Regions from separate parts of the Spirochaeta lutea genome, predicted to be linked through region 1. Evidence: riboswitches for the same ligand, from Rfam matches in the RefSeq annotation. Region 1 holds a riboswitch; the other holds the start of a gene.
What was found. A riboswitch is a leader RNA that binds a small molecule or an ion and turns the genes downstream of it on or off. The one in region 1 is predicted to bind cobalamin.
Positions count from the first base shown of each region.

Region 2: linked by a shared signal. The riboswitch ahead of DC28_RS16300 (ribonucleoside-diphosphate reductase subunit alpha) and the one ahead of DC28_RS02785 (ABC transporter substrate-binding protein) in region 1 are both predicted to bind cobalamin.

Region 1 is NZ_JNUP01000023.1:137,856-145,671, reverse strand. Features, by position in the region: gene DC28_RS02795 (ABC transporter ATP-binding protein) at 1-681, opposite strand, end outside; gene DC28_RS02790 (FecCD family ABC transporter permease) at 671-1,747, opposite strand; gene DC28_RS02785 (ABC transporter substrate-binding protein) at 1,750-2,787, opposite strand; cobalamin riboswitch at 2,814-3,001, opposite strand; gene DC28_RS16355 (hypothetical protein) at 3,064-3,462, shown strand; gene ilvD (dihydroxy-acid dehydratase) at 3,626-5,455, shown strand; gene DC28_RS02770 (PQQ-dependent sugar dehydrogenase) at 5,730-6,857, opposite strand; gene DC28_RS16005 (rubredoxin) at 6,885-7,043, opposite strand; gene metH (methionine synthase) at 7,232-7,816, opposite strand, start outside.
Region 2 is NZ_JNUP01000071.1:134,550-142,365, forward strand. Features, by position in the region: gene DC28_RS13300 (extracellular solute-binding protein) at 1-37, shown strand, start outside; gene DC28_RS13305 (carbohydrate ABC transporter permease) at 108-1,022, shown strand; gene DC28_RS13310 (carbohydrate ABC transporter permease) at 1,009-1,836, shown strand; gene DC28_RS13315 (glycoside hydrolase family 3 N-terminal domain-containing protein) at 1,840-4,233, shown strand; cobalamin riboswitch at 4,491-4,671, shown strand; gene DC28_RS16300 (ribonucleoside-diphosphate reductase subunit alpha) at 4,904-7,816, shown strand, end outside.

The DNA of each region.
Region 1 (7,816 bases):
ATGAGCACCCGCCTCAGCACTCCCCGGTCCTAGAAGGACAACCTCATCCGCCACCTGTAGGGCAACCGTCAAATCATGGAGTACCATGAGAATCCCCTGGCCGCGGTTGGCAAGGTTTTTAAGAACCCGCATGGCTAATACCTGGTGATGTATATCCAGGTGTGCCCCGGGTTCGTCCAGGATAAGAAATCTGGGGTCCTGAATAACAGCCCGGGCAATCATGACCCGCTGCAATTCCCCTCCACTAAGGGTATCAAGGGTATGGTCTAGGAGCGGCTGGAGTTCAAACTGCCCTATACCGAATTCCCAGAGCTCGGATGGGCATTCCAGTGCGTTGATCCCCCGGCGGTAGGGATAGCGCCCCATGATGAGCGCATCCCGGACGGTGGTGCCCGGGGGAGGTGTATGGAGCTGCGGGACAAGGGCAATGTACTGAGCACGTCTCCTCGGTGAGTAGGATCGAATATCCTCCCCTCCAAGGAAGACTGCACCTGCCTGGGGTTTGATGAGACCCGACAGGAGATGGATAATAGTGGATTTCCCCGAACCGTTGGGTCCCAACAGCACGATAATTTTTCCGGGTTCAAACCGCAGATTTAGGTTGTGTATCAATTCCTGTTGAGGGGTGTAGGAGAATTTGAGATCCCGCAGTTCGAGGGAGTTCCTTGTATCACCACTCATAACCTGCATCCTTTCCCGAACCCTGGGGCATGAGAATCCTCCAGATAAAAATGGGACCGCCTAAGAGAGCCGTAAGGACCCCTACGGGTATCTCTCGTGGACTGACCAGGGTTCTGGCGAGGGTATCAGCTAGTATGAGAAAGATGCCACCGCCGAGGGCAGAGAGCGGCAGGACCCTTCGATGATCCACCCCGACCCAGCTCCGCAGAATATGAGGTACAACCAGCCCCACGAACCCTATAACGCCGGCCGAGGCAACGGAGAAGGCAGTGAGCAGGCTCGTGATCACCAGTAACGTCCGCCGGACCGCATCGACACGCATTCCGAGTATATGCCCGGTACCGCCTCCCCATGAAAGTATGGTTACCTCCCTGTGTAGAAAGAAGATGATCAAGGATGCCAATACTACCACCGGAGCTACTAAGGCCACTCTGTCCCAGTTTGCCGCAGAAAAACTCCCCATGGTCCAAAAGACGATCTGTTCCAGATGCCTGCTGTACAGAAACATGAGAACCGAAATCCCCGCCGACCCCATAACGCCAAGCCCGACCCCCGCCAAGAGAATGGCTTGACTGCGGTTCGGTGAGATAACCCTGGCCAGCAGATAGACAATCAGGGTGAATCCCAGGGCTCCCAAAAAGGCCGATAGGCCGATGATCCCGAAGCCTGAAAGCAGGGGGAACACGCCTATTACGGGGGTCAGGATAATACCGATACTCGCCCCCAGGCCTGCCCCCGAACTAATCCCCAGCAGATAGGGTTCCGCCAGGGGATTTCTGAACACCGCCTGGAGCACTGCCCCGCTCAAGGATAGGGCCATGCCCACCAGGCCGGAAAGCACAACCCGGGGCAATCTGACCTGGAGTATGATCATCCTCACCGAAGCGCTGTCAGCCCCGCCATCCGTACCCCGGAATGGCAGGAGAGACAGAAGGATCCGCATGGACTGGTTGAACCCAATCTCGGCAGCCCCGAAAGAAACGGCCCCAAGGCTGACCACGATATAAGTCAAGATCCCCAAGAAAATCCAGCCTACAAACCGCTTCAGGGGAAGACGGTCGTGCATACCTAGTCCCGGGCCTGTTCAGGGGATTGTATAGTGTCCTGGCTTTGGGGTGATCCCGATGTCAGAGCCTGGCGAACCTCAGGACTAAGATCCGGATGAAAGATAGAGGCCAACATGACCAAACCGTCTATGGACCGCGGTCCCTGGCGGTCAATGAGATCGTTATTTATAGTATACAGTCTATCTTCAGTGACGGCGGTGAGGGAGCTATAGCCCGGGGTAACCTTGAAGGCATCCTCAGCAGGCCAGGATCCCGGCAGGAGAACTAGCTCGGGATCATGTTCCAGGAGCTTCTCCAGGGAGTAGGACCACCCCGATACATCTGCAGCGATGTTTTCGCCGCCGGCGAGGGTGATCATTTGGTGAATGTAGGTATCACCCCCAGCCGTCCAATCTCCCCCGTCTCCGAAGCCGACGGCATAGTACACCCTGGGACGCGGTGAGGATAGGGTCTCCAATTCCGTCTGGAGAATCTGCAGCCGCTCTTTCATGGACTGCACCAGAGCATCCCCCCGGTTGGGGACTCCCGCCGCCTGGGCAATTCCGGAAATAGACTCGAATACCCCACTGAGTTCGGTTACTGTATCAAGGATGAGAACCGGTATGGACAGATCCTGGAGTTTTTCCACTGAAGCAGTGAAATAATCCCGGGGTGCGATGACAAGATCAGGCTTCAATGCGAGGATGCCCTCAACACCAGCATCCATTCCGCCGCCGATGCTCGGAATCTCCGAAACCCCAGCAGGATAATCGCAGAAGTCGGTGCGTCCCACCAGCCGATTCTGAATTCCAAGAGCAAATAGTATTTCAGTAACATTTGGAGCCAGGCTCACAATACGCTGGGGGCTCTGTTGCGGGGTGGAAACTTCGCTAGCGGCATCGGGTAACTCAGAGGACTGACCCTGGATCGATTCCTGGGTTGGCGGACTGCCGGCTGTCTCCTGATTACCAGCTGCCAGAACGAGTGTCGGTGAAAGGGTTACCCCTAGGATCAAACAGAGGGAAAGGATAGTACGGGAAAACGACCTACGGAATTGCATAACAACCTCCTACCTGTCCGCGCAGGTATTTGTATGTTCATAAGGCAGGTCTCCTGACTCGTTCCGACCCTAACCGCCTTCCCGGAAAAATCCAGTGGCATACAGGTTAGGTAGTAAAACTCACAGTGGCGGGACCGTGGAGGAATTTCACCCCCTTCCCTTTTCACCGCACCATGGTTACACCATGGTTCTGACCGTAAAGGCCAGATTGCGGAACCTTATGTACAGGCTTTATACCCCTTGGCGAGGCTCATGGTCAACGACTACAATACCGGTATGCCGAAGATTCATGACCGTATCCAGATTGCCATGGAGGAGCTGGGAACCAGGGCTGGTATTGATCTTCCCCGGACCTTTGAACTGGTTTGGCCGTTCTTATTAGGATGGTTCTCCGATAACACCGTAGCACCGCCGATGTCCCGGCAACTTCCTGATACCCAGGCTCAGGTATCAGGGCCCGTCCATCCGGCCCATTCCGGTCTGGGCGGGGCTCCAAACCACTCCCTCATCGATCCCCAGGAGGCCTGGGAAATCGACTCCCCCATCAACCCCCAGGAGGCCTGGGATGTTGCTTGCCTGCTTGCGGAATCCGGATTGCCCCCGGGTTTACCCATGCTGGTCTGTTTTTTTGAGACGGCCCAGGCAGCGGGATGTGGGCTTTCATGGAAGCAATAACCCACTTTGAGTACCCGAGGCTCGAACCGATGGGGCGGAATCGACCAGCCATCAGGTGTTTGTCACACCGAGGAGGGTGAATCAGCGGGGACCTCCCTTGAGACCCGGGCTGTTTTTTTGTACCATCCATTCCAAGATTAGTATCGTTTACGAAGGAGGGGGTATGCCCCGATTAAGAAGTCTCACAAATACGGCCGGCAGAAATATGGCTGGTGCCAGGGCGCTCTGGCGGGCCAACGGTATGACGAAAGAGCAGTTTGGAAAACCAATTATTGCCATCGCTAATAGTTTTACCCAGTTCGTCCCGGGACATGCCCATCTCCACACCATCGGTCAAGAAGTGAAACAGTACATCGAAGACCAGGGTTGTTTTGCTGCCGAGTTTAATACCATTGCAGTGGATGACGGAATCGCCATGGGCCACGGCGGGATGCTCTACAGCCTGCCCAGCCGCGATCTGATTGCAGATAGTATTGAGTACATGGTCAACGCCCACTGTGCAGATGCCCTGGTATGTATATCAAACTGCGATAAAATCACCCCGGGCATGCTCATGGCAGCCATGAGACTGAATATCCCAACGATTTTTGTTTCCGGGGGCCCCATGGAGGCGGGCCGGGTGGGAGACCGTAAATACGATTTGGTGGACGCCATGGTAATGGCTGCCGACCCGGAGGTTGACGATAGCCTTCTAGCTGCTGTGGAGGAACACGCCTGCCCTACCTGCGGAAGTTGTTCGGGAATGTTTACCGCTAACTCCATGAACTGCCTGAACGAGGCTCTCGGCTTGGCGTTGCCGGGAAACGGTACCGTAGTGGCAACCCACGCAAAACGGCTCGATCTCTTTAAAACCGCCGCAACCCGGATCGTTGAAATGGCCAGGGAATTCTACGAGGAAGATAATCACCAGGTTCTTCCCCGGTCCATTGCCACCAAGGCCGCCTTAATGAATTCCATGAGCCTGGACATTGCCATGGGCGGAAGCACTAATACCGTTCTCCATCTGCTCGCCATTGCCAGGGAAGCCGGGGTGGATTTCACCATGGCGGATATTGATGCCCTGAGCCGAAAGGTTCCTTGTATCTGTAAGGTAAGTCCCAATAGCCAGTACCATATTGAGGATGTCCACCGGGCCGGGGGAATTATGGCCATTCTAGCAGAGTTACACCGGGGAGGCTTGATTGATCCGAATGTGCCCCGGGTGGATTCACCGAGCCTGGGGCAGATCCTGGAACGCTATGACCTTACAAGGAATCCCGATACCCGGATTGTGGAATTTTACCGTGCTGCTCCGGGAGGTACTCGGAATCTCGTTATGGGTAGTCAGCATAACTACTACCGAGAAGGGGATACAGACCGCACCGAAGGCTGTATTCGAGATGTGGAACATGCATATTATCCAGACGGGGGTTTGGCCGTCTTGTTCGGAAATATCGCAGAAAAGGGTTGTATCGTGAAAACCGCCGGCGTGGATGAAAGCATCTTCCGGTTCACCGGAACAGCCCGGGTTTATGAAAGCCAGGAGGACGCCATTGAGGGAATCCTCGGGGGTAAGGTTCGGGAAGGCAACGTGGTTATCATCCGGTATGAGGGACCGAAGGGCGGTCCTGGTATGCAGGAGATGCTCTACCCGACCAGTTACCTTAAATCCATGAAACTGGGAAAATCCTGCGCCCTACTAACCGACGGAAGATTCTCCGGTGGAACCAGCGGCCTCTCTATCGGCCATGCGAGCCCTGAGGCGGCGGCCGGAGGGGCTATAGCCCTGGTAAAAGATAACGACACCATCACCATTGATATTCCTAACCGCACTATTGCCCTGGAGATTTCTCCTGAGGAGTTGGCTGAACGGAGAAATCAGGAGGAAGCCCGAGGGGAAGAAGCGTATACCCCCCGAAACCGCGAACGGGTGGTTTCAAAGGCCCTTCGTGCCTACGCCCTGATGGCTACCAGCGCCGACCAGGGAGCCTACCGGAAGTTACCGGGAGAATAACCTGCCAATCGATTGATTTTATTGTGCGTAAAAGGTTGTACCATTGCACCCCGGCGACACCACCCCTGGGTGGAGATAGAGGCTGCTCAGCCATATCTAGGGTCGTTTACAACCTTTTGCGCGCTAGAAATTGATTTCCAGATGATAGACACACCACCATCGGCTGATCGAATACCTCAAGTACTGCACATCCGATGGTGGCATTCTGTTCTCTTTGGGGCGGGATGTTTGGGCTGCTTCCGGAACCCGGAGCAGTGGATACCGGAGTACCCCGCTATTCAACCGGGCGAAGTCGATACAGGGCGGCCCTGTTGCCGTCCGTAAGAATGTAGAGTTCGCCATCCCTACCAGCATGTACGTCTCGTATCCGTCCCAACCGGTTCTCCAGGAGTATTTCCTGGCCGGTAATCTCTCCGGCAGATAGCATCACCCTTCGCAGGTGTTGCCCGGCCAAGGCACCCAGAAAGAGCGAGCCCTGCCACTGGGGATACCGGTCAGCCGAGTAAAACGCCATACCCGAAGGTGCAATACTCGGTGTCCAGTGAAGAACCGGGGGAGTGATTCCCGTAGCATGGGTATTTCTGCTGATTACAGTACCGTTATAATTGCGTCCGAAGGTCACCAGGGGCCACCCGTAATTGTCTCCGGCTTGGAGGATATTAAGCTCATCCCCCCCTCGAGGACCATGCTCGTGGAGCCAGATTTCATCCCGCTGGGGATGAACAGCCATTCCCTGGGGATTTCTATGCCCGTAGGTATAGAGCTCCGGGCGCACATCCTGTGCTCCCCCGTCCAGCTCCGAGAGCATAAAGCGTTGTACCGACCCCGCTGGATCCTGACGAAGCTGGGCCCGGTTCATCTCTCCCCGATCACCGATGGTAAGGTAGAGATATCCCTGGTGAATCACAATCCTGGAGCCAAAATGCTGTCCTCGGGAGGTTTTAAATCTGTCCGGCATCTGCCAAAGAAGGATCGGCGGATCGAAGGTAAGCGGGCTTGTATCGTTTTCTCGTATATTGAGACTCGTCAGTCCCAAGGCCGTTCCGTATCCCCTGGAAGCGTCTCCCACCGACAGGGTAAAAAATATACGCGGGTCCTCGGGAAAGCCGGGTGAGGGCTCAATATCCAGAAGTCCACCCTGTCCGACATTTATGGCTTGGGGAACCTTGAGAACCGCTTCCTGGTTGCCCTCCCGGTAATACAGTATTCTGCCGGGCTTCTCGGTTATAAGAAAGCCGCCACCATCCAGGCTCTCTACCGCCCAAGGATTATCGAGCCCGCTGATAACCACCTGGGAATCAACCCCCGGAGCCCCCTGGCTAAAACCAACAACCTGGAACAATACTCCAAGCGCTCCTGCCAAAAACAGCCATCTTCGCCTTCGTATTCGGTTCTTTTTCATACTGATATAGTAATAAATACCCGGTCGCTAATCCAGGGGATCGAATAAATCCTTACTCACATAACAGATGGGGCAGGTCCAATCCTCGGGTAGATCATCGAAGGCAGTACCTTCCTCTATACCGTTTTCCAAATCCCCCTCCTCGGGATCATAAATATACCCGCAGTTTGAGCAAATGTATTTCATTCAATCCTCCTATATTTCACTGCTTTCCGGAAAGCGGCCCCTGACCCTCACCACACCGGGACGCCCAGCACCGCCGGTTGGCATCGAAGGGAATTGCCGCCGCTAATTCCGACTCACCTCACCAGGTGTGGGGTTCGTTGCTAGCATTTTAGTGCGCACGCCAATAGCAGAAGCCAGTTGCAATTGCCTCAGGTATTGAAGTATTTCGCCTGGGGATGATGAACAATAAAGGCGCTGGTGGTCTGCTCCGGAGCCATTTGGTCCTCTTCCGTCATGGTAACCCCGATCCGCGGACTATCCAGGAGATCACAGAGTATCCGGTTCTGGGAGAGCTCGGGACAAGCCGGATATCCGAAGGAATACCTGCTGCCTCGGTACTTTTGAACAACAAAATCATCGATGCCCTGCCCGTCTTCCTCGGTAATACCCAGCTTCTGGCGTACCACCAGATGCCAATACTCTGCCAAGGCTTCGGCTGCCTCCACCGAAAGACCGTGGAACAGAAGGTAATCCTTATACGACCCTGCCTCGTACAGCCCCTGACTATGTATCTGTGCCTGATGCCCCACAGTGGCAATCTGCAGTGCAATAATATCCCGTCTTCCGGATTCCTGTGGATAGAAGTAATCTGCAATACATTGGAAGGGAGCATCAGCCTGTCGAGGGAAGGACAGCCTGGCCAATTCATCCTCCGTACCGGGCCTATACAGTATGACATCCTGCCCCAGAGAATTACACTCCCAAAATCCGTAGGCAATACTTGGCTGGAGTAG
Region 2 (7,816 bases), on a different contig from region 1:
TCAAGAAATCCAAGCCTCATGGCAGGCGAATAAGTAAGGTCCTCCTTACATACCCCCCGGAGACGGGCCGGAACGGCCCGTCTCCATTTTAAAATCTGGAAGGAACCATGAAAACGAACACTCTAACCAAACCCGGTACCTACAAGACCCTCGCCCTGCTCCTACTGCTCATCGGACCGGCATTCCTGCTGTTCCTGCTCTTTGTGGTGATGCCCGTGGTTCAGGCAGGATACTACTCCCTCTTTAACTGGAACGGTATTGGACCCCTTACGAAGTTCCGGGGTTTACAGAACTTCGGCCTTATTTTTCAGGATCAGGTGTTTCATACAGCCCTGATCAACAACCTTAAAATTGTTGCTATCTCCTTATTCATTCAGCTGCCCATGGCCTTCGGGCTGGCACTGCTCTTGGGCCGGAATAAATTCCGCGGGGAGGCTTTTTTACGCAGTATTTTCTTCTTCCCCTACATACTGGCAGAAATTGTTACCGGTATAATCTGGCGATTCATCTACCATCCCCAATTCGGGGTACCAACCATACTATCAAAACTTTTTACAGAGAACGGCGGCGAAATCGGGCTTCTGGGAGATCCCTCCCTGGCCTTCGGGGCTATTCTGGTGGTCATCGTCTGGAAGTATCTGGGATTCCACATGATCATCTACATCGCGGGGCTCCAGTCGGTTCCCAAGGAACTGGAGGACGCAGCGGTGGTGGACGGCGCAAACAAGATCCAGGTTATCCGCCATGTAATCATACCCAGCATGAAAAGCAGTTTTATTATCTCCATCTTCCTGTCCATCATCGGGTCCTTCAACATCTTCGACGTGGTGTGGGCTCTGGGTCAGGGTGGACCGGTGCATAGCACCGAAACCCTGGTAACCTACCTGTATAATTTCGGATTCCGTCGGTTCTCCTTCGGATACGGCAGTGCGGTGGCGGTTACCCTGTTCGGCATCTGCTTTGTATTCAACCTCTTCTACCAACGATTCATTGTAAGCGAGGGACGCCATGGAAAAAACTAGAAACAACATACTCCGCATAACCTTGAGCATCCTGGGTGCCCTGGTTTTCTTCTTCCCCATCTACACCGTTGCCATCGGGGGATTCAAAACCAACGGTCAGCTCTTAGCCGACCCCTTCGGCCTGCCCAACCCCTTTACCAGCGAGGCCTATCGGGTGGTATTGCTCAGCGGCAGCCAGTTCTGGGGGTTCCTCTTCAACTCCGTGGTTATCAGCGGATTCACCATCCTACTGACCCTGGCCGCATCCATGCTGGCCGCTACGGGGCTTTCCCGGATCGAGTTCAAGGGAAGGGGCTTTTTGTTCAACTTTTTCATTATGGGCATGCTCTTTCCCATTACTGTGGCGGTTCTGCCCCTCTACCTGCAGCTTCGGGGGTTCGGCCTCATCGGAACCCGGCTGGGGGTCATCCTATCCCAGGCGGCCTTCAGCCTTCCCCTGGCGATCTTCATCTTTACCGGATTCTTCCGGGAGGTTCCTAAGGATCTTCAGGACGCGGTTTCCATCGACGGCGGCGGGCTTCTGACCTTTGCGTGGCGGGTGCTGCTGCCCCTGTCGACCCCGGTTATCTCCACCGTGACCATTATTACCCTGATCCAGAGCTGGAATCAGTTCCTGCTTCCCCTGTTGGTATTGGATGATGCATCCACCTTTACCATTCCCCTGGGGGTCATGCAGTTCCAGGGCCAGTACACCACTGGCTGGAACCGGATTATGGCCTTCATCAGCATTGCTCTGCTTCCCATGGCCATGCTGTATATCTTTCTTCAGAAATACGTGGTTGCCGGTCTGACCGCCGGAGCTGTAAAGGGGTAACTCATGCAAATTCGACAGCAAGCTAAGGATATTGTGGCCAAGATGACCCTCCAGGAAAAGGTGGCTCAGCTGCACGCCCTGTGGTTCACCATGGGGCCCGACGGAAGCCTGGGATTGAAATCCCTCAAAGGCTACGAGCAGACCACAGGAGAACAGGATCCCTACCAGGCCCTGCGCCACGGAATCGGCCAGATTACCCGCCCCCTGGGCAGCCAGCAGATCGAAGCACGCCGGGGGGTACGAGTACTCAATGAAATCCAACACTACCTCACCACGAAAACCCGGTTAGGAATTCCCGCCCTGCCCCACGAAGAGTGCCTATCCGGCCTCATGGCCCAGGGTGCGACGATTTTTCCCTCGGGAATCAACAACGGCGCCACCTGGGACCCTGAGCTGGTAACCCGGATCGGCAGGGCCATCGGCGCCGAGGTCTACTCCGTAGGCAGCCGCCAGGGTTTGGCGCCGGTTCTGGATGTGTGCCGGGATGCCCGGTGGGGCCGCACCGAGGAGACCTTCGGAGAGGATCCCTACCTGACGGCCATGCTGGCCTGCGGCTACGTCACCGGGCTCCAGGATGAACGCCACCCCGTACTGGCCACCCTGAAGCACTACGTGGGTCACTCCTTCAGCGAGGGCGGGCGGAACCATGCTCCGGTGCGCATCGGAATGAGGGAGCTGAACGACCTGTTTCTCTTTCCCTTCGAGGCGGCTATTAAACTGGCGAAGGCCGGGGCGGTCATGCCCGCCTACCACGATATAGACGGCGAGCCCCTGCACCAGTCCAGGGAGCTGATCCATGAGTTATTGCGGGAGCGCTGGGGATTTGAGGGCATTGTGGTTTCGGACTACGAGGGTCTGGACCAGCTGGTGAACGACCACCGCACCCAGCCCGACCAGGCCCACGGGGCCGCCGCAGGTCTGTTAGCCGGGGTTGATGTTGAACTACCCAGCGATACCCTCTACGGCCCGGGCATTCCCCAGGCCATAGAGCGCGGCCTTCTTGCCATGGAGGATGTCAATGAGGCGGTGACCCGTCACATCATGCAGAAAATCCGTCTCGGACTGTTTACGAATCCCTTCGTGGATGAGGGCGGCGTACTGACAAACCTCCAGGACCACCACCAGATCGCCCGGGAAGCAGCGGAAAAGTCCCTGGTACTGTTGAAAAACCAGGGGATTCTTCCCCTCTCCCCCGCCGCCAGCCAGGAGTCCCTCGCCCTGATCGGCCCCCTGGCCGACGATCCCATGGGCATGATGGGCGGGTACGCCTTTCCGGTTCATTTAATTACCGCAGAGCGCAAGGACGGCACATCCGTCATCCCCACCCTCCGAAGCGTCCTGGAGCAGGCCTTTCCCGGCACCCTGAACTACGCCAAGGGCTGTTCGATCCTGACCGGACGCCCGGATAAACCTGCTGTCTTCCCCGGGGACATCACCGCAGACGGCCGGAGCCAGGAGGATTACCTGAGCTACGATACCGGGGGATTCGAAGAGGCACTGGAAGCCGCCCGGAACAGCGACCGGGTCGTAATCGCCCTGGGCGACCTGGCGGGACTCTTTCTCAGCGGCACCGTGGGGGAGGGCTCGGATGCCAGCACCCTGACCCTACCGGGGGTTCAGCAGGAACTTTTGGAGCAGGTTCTGGCCCTGGGCAAACCCACCATCGTCGTAGTGTTCAGCGGACGTCCCTACCACCTGGGAAGCGCCTTCCAGAACGCCGGTGCGATTCTCCAGGCCTGGCTTCCCGGTCAGACCGGCGCCCAGGCGGTTACCGACGCCCTCCTGGGCCGGATAAACCCCGGAGGGAAACTCCCCGTTTCCATTCCCCGGGACGCCGGGGCCATGCCCTACTACTACAACCATAAACTCAAGAGCGCAGGCACCCCCATCCAGCGGGACTTCGGCGCCGAATTCCCCTTTGGCTACGGCCAGAGCTACACCAGCTTCAGCATCGAAGCCTGCACCTTCGAGCGGACCAGCTATCCCCTGGACGGAGAGATACGCCTTTCGGTTACCCTGAAAAACACCGGCAGTCTGCCCGGAGACGAGGTCGTCCAGGTATATGTCCGGGACCTGGTGGCCAAGCTCGTACGCCCGGCCCAGGAGCTGAAGGCCTTCCATCGGGTATCTCTGAACCCCGGGGAATGGGGCACCCTCGAAATAACCATTCCCACCGACCTCCTGAGCTACACCATCCGGGACCACCAACGTCTCTTGGAACCCGGCGACTTCGAGCTTATGGTAGGTACCAGCTCCCGGGATATCCACAGCCGGACGGTCATCACCCTGACCGGCCAACAGCGCCTTCTGCCCCCGGACTGGCGGATGACCAGCACCTGCCTCTGGCGGCCCGGCCCCGACTCGGGTCTCCGGGATGGATCGACAAAACGATACTAACGGGTACTTCTTGTATCATACCTCCTCTCGGGGCTGCCTGGATGGTTCATTCGGGCAGCCTTTTTTTAGGGTGATTCCCATGCCCCTGGCCCGTTGTCCGGGGTTCCAGGGCCGGAGCGGGCCGGGGTCTTCCCCCCATGGAGAATCTGAGGACCGGAGCCCAACCCTGTGGGCCAAAACCACGCGATATATAGCGCATTCGAATCACCTTTTACAAAAAAAACACCATATATGGTTGACAGTTCCCGTCTACTATTACAGACTGGGTGATGTCAGGCGCACTGCCGTAACCAGAAACGGCAGGGAAGTCCGGTGCAAGTCCGGCGCAGCCCCCGCTACTGTAAGGTTGACAAACCCCGATAATGCCACTGGGAAACTGGGAAGGCCGGGGTACGGTTGATGCCAAGCCAGGAGACCCGCCTGAACACCTGAACGGGAGGTTCTCTATGACCGCTTCAAGTTTCCATTTCTGACACCAATCTGTTCTCTCCCCCCGGACGCCCCTGGGTGTTTGGTACGGCCTCGGAACGCAGTCCATCAGGGCATTACGCCCAGGACCGCTGCAGCCCGGGGTATCTCAAACCCTGGGCAGGTCCGGCATACAGCCAAGACCGGGATCGCGTACCGGCCCCGGCGTCTTTACACCACCGCTTTGAGAAAAGGACAGACCATGGTAGATACAAAAACCCATAGCCAGGAGGTGCAGGAGCACCTCAGCACGTATATAGCAATCCTAACCCGGGAGGATCGGACCCGGGGTTCCCGCTGCCCCGGGGAGGATATCGACCTGCCGGGGCTGGCCGCCCGGATCGTCAGCCTCTTGGGGGTTTCAGAGGGCACCGGGAAGAAGCCCACAGCCGATCCGGAAGGACCGACGGCTTCCGGATACCCGGCACCCCCCGGAGCGGCCCAGACAACCCTGGATGCCTCCCAATCCTCCGAAGGCTCCCCGAACCCTCAGGGCACGGCGGAACAGACCCATTCCCGCCCGGTCTTCGGAGATTCCCGAGCACCCCGATCCTCCGAAGGCTCCCAGGCTGCCCCAAAACAGCCCCTTCCCCACTCGGCTTTCGGAGATTCCCGATACTCCGAGGACCCCGAAGGCACCCATGATCCCTCGGCTCTGGCATTTCTTACCGCCGCCGCCCAGGCCGCGGGGGAGGCTATTGAGGAGGATCCGGCGTACGATGAGCTGGGGGCCCTGTTCCTACGATGCCGGTACTACCGGGAGATGATGGGCTGTGACCCCGGGGATCCAGGGTACCGCCAGGCGTACGGGGATCAGTTCGTACGCACCCTGGACCGGGGTATCCGGGAGGGGGTTTTGGATGAGCGGCTGGCGGGGATGGATATCCGGGGACTGGCCGAAGAACTTGACCCCGAGTGGGACGGGTTGATCCGTTACATGGGGGTTTCTACCCTTATGGAGCGGTACAGCCTCCGTTTTGATGGCGGTCCTGAGGAGACCATCCAGGGATTTTGGATGCGGGTTGCCATGGGACTGGCCCTGGAGGAGGATCGGCCCGAGCTCCGCGCCCGGGAGTTCTACCAGGTCATGAGCCGGCTGTTATTCATCCCCTCCACCCCAACCCTCTTCCATGCAGGACTCACCCATGCCCAGCTTTCCAGCTGTTACCTGACCACCCTGGAGGATGATCTGCCTTCCATTTTCAAGGGCCTGGGGGACAACGCCCTGCTTGCCAAGTGGTCCGGGGGCATCGGAAACGACTGGACCAATATCCGCGGGACCGGTGCCTTGATCAAGAGCACCCGGGTTTCCAGCCAGGGGGTAATCCCCTTCTTGAAGATTGCCAATGATGTAACCCTGGCCATCAACCGCTCGGGACGCCGCCGGGGAGCCACCTGTGCCTATCTGGAGACCTGGCACTACGATATCGAGGATTTTCTCGACCTGCGGCGGAACACCGGTGACGACCGCCGGCGGACCCACGATATGAACACCGCAAACTGGGTGCCGGATCTGTTCATGCAGCGGGTACTGGACGGAGATACCTGGACCCTCTTCTCCCCCGAGGAGGTACCGGATCTCCATGAGCTCTATGGACAAGCCTTCAAAGAACGGTATGAATACTACGAGACCCTGGCCGAACAGGGGAAAATACGCCTGGTCCGTCGGGTAGATGCCAAAAAACTCTGGCGCAAAATGCTGACCCGGCTCTTTGAGACCGGCCATCCCTGGATTACCTTCAAGGACCCCTGCAACATCCGCAGTCCCCAGGACCATATCGGTGTAGTCCATAACTCGAACCTCTGCACGGAAATTACCCTGAATACCTCCCGGGAGGAAACCGCGGTATGCAACCTGGGCAGCGTTAACCTTGTCCGCCACCTGCGGCATCCCGACAAAAACCAACACCCGGACCGCCCGGATTGGAGCAACCCGGGCCGGCACCCAGCCACCAACACCGCCCCTCACTCGGCCCCCGCCGCCACAATACACACCAACACCGCCCCTCACCCGGCCCCCGCCGCCACAATTCACACCAACACCGCCCCGGCCCAACACCCGGACCGCCGAGGGAAAGACACTCCTGAAAGCCAGCCTTCCCGGGCAGCGGAACCGGTCTTGGGGTCATCCGCCGATCCCCTCCCCCTGGACACCCGGCTCCTGGAATCCACCATTACAACCGCCATGCGTATCCTGGACAACGTCATCGATCTGAACTACTACCCTACCCCTGAAGCCAGGACCGCGAATCTGCGCCACCGCCCCGTCGGCCTGGGCATCATGGGATTCCAGGATCTGCTCTTCTCCCTGGGACTGGCATTTGAGGATCCCAAAGCCTTGGACCTTTCGGACCGCAGCATGGAACTGGTCAGCTACCATGCCATCCTCGCAAGCTCCCGCCTTGCCCGGGAACGGGGAGCCTACCAGAGCTTCGCCGGTAGTAAATGGGACAGAAACCTCCTGCCCCAGGACACCCTTTCCCTCCTGGAAACCCATCGAGGAGCCCCCCTGGCACTGTCCACGTCCCGGGATGGGTATCTCGACTGGGAGCCCGTCCGGCACCATATCCGCCGATGGGGCATGCGCAATTCCAACTGCCTGGCCATCGCCCCCACCGCAACCATCTCCACCATCGCCGGAACCTATCCCTGCATTGAGCCGGCGTACAAAAACCTCTACGTCAAAAGCAATATGTCCGGGGAGTTCACCGTGGTGAACCGCTACCTGGCGGAGGACCTTAAGGCCCGGGGGCTGTGGACGGAGAAACTCCGCCGTGACCTGAAATACCGGGACGGCTCGGTACAGCAGATTCCCCAGGTGCCCGACGATCTACGGCAGCGCTACAAGGAGGTCTTCGAAATTGATCCCCTGGTTTTAGTGGAACACACCGCCCGAAGGGGTAAATGGATCGACCAGAGTCAGAGCCACACGGTGTTCCTCCGGGGCAGCTCGGGCATGGCTTTGGAGCAGGTGTATCTCCAGGCCTGGCGGATGGGCCTGAAAACCACCTACTACCTGCGCACCCTGGCAGCCAGCCAGATAGAGAAATCCACCTTGGATGCCAAGGAATACGGATACACCCAGACCCGCAGCTCCCTCGATCCGGCTGGACTA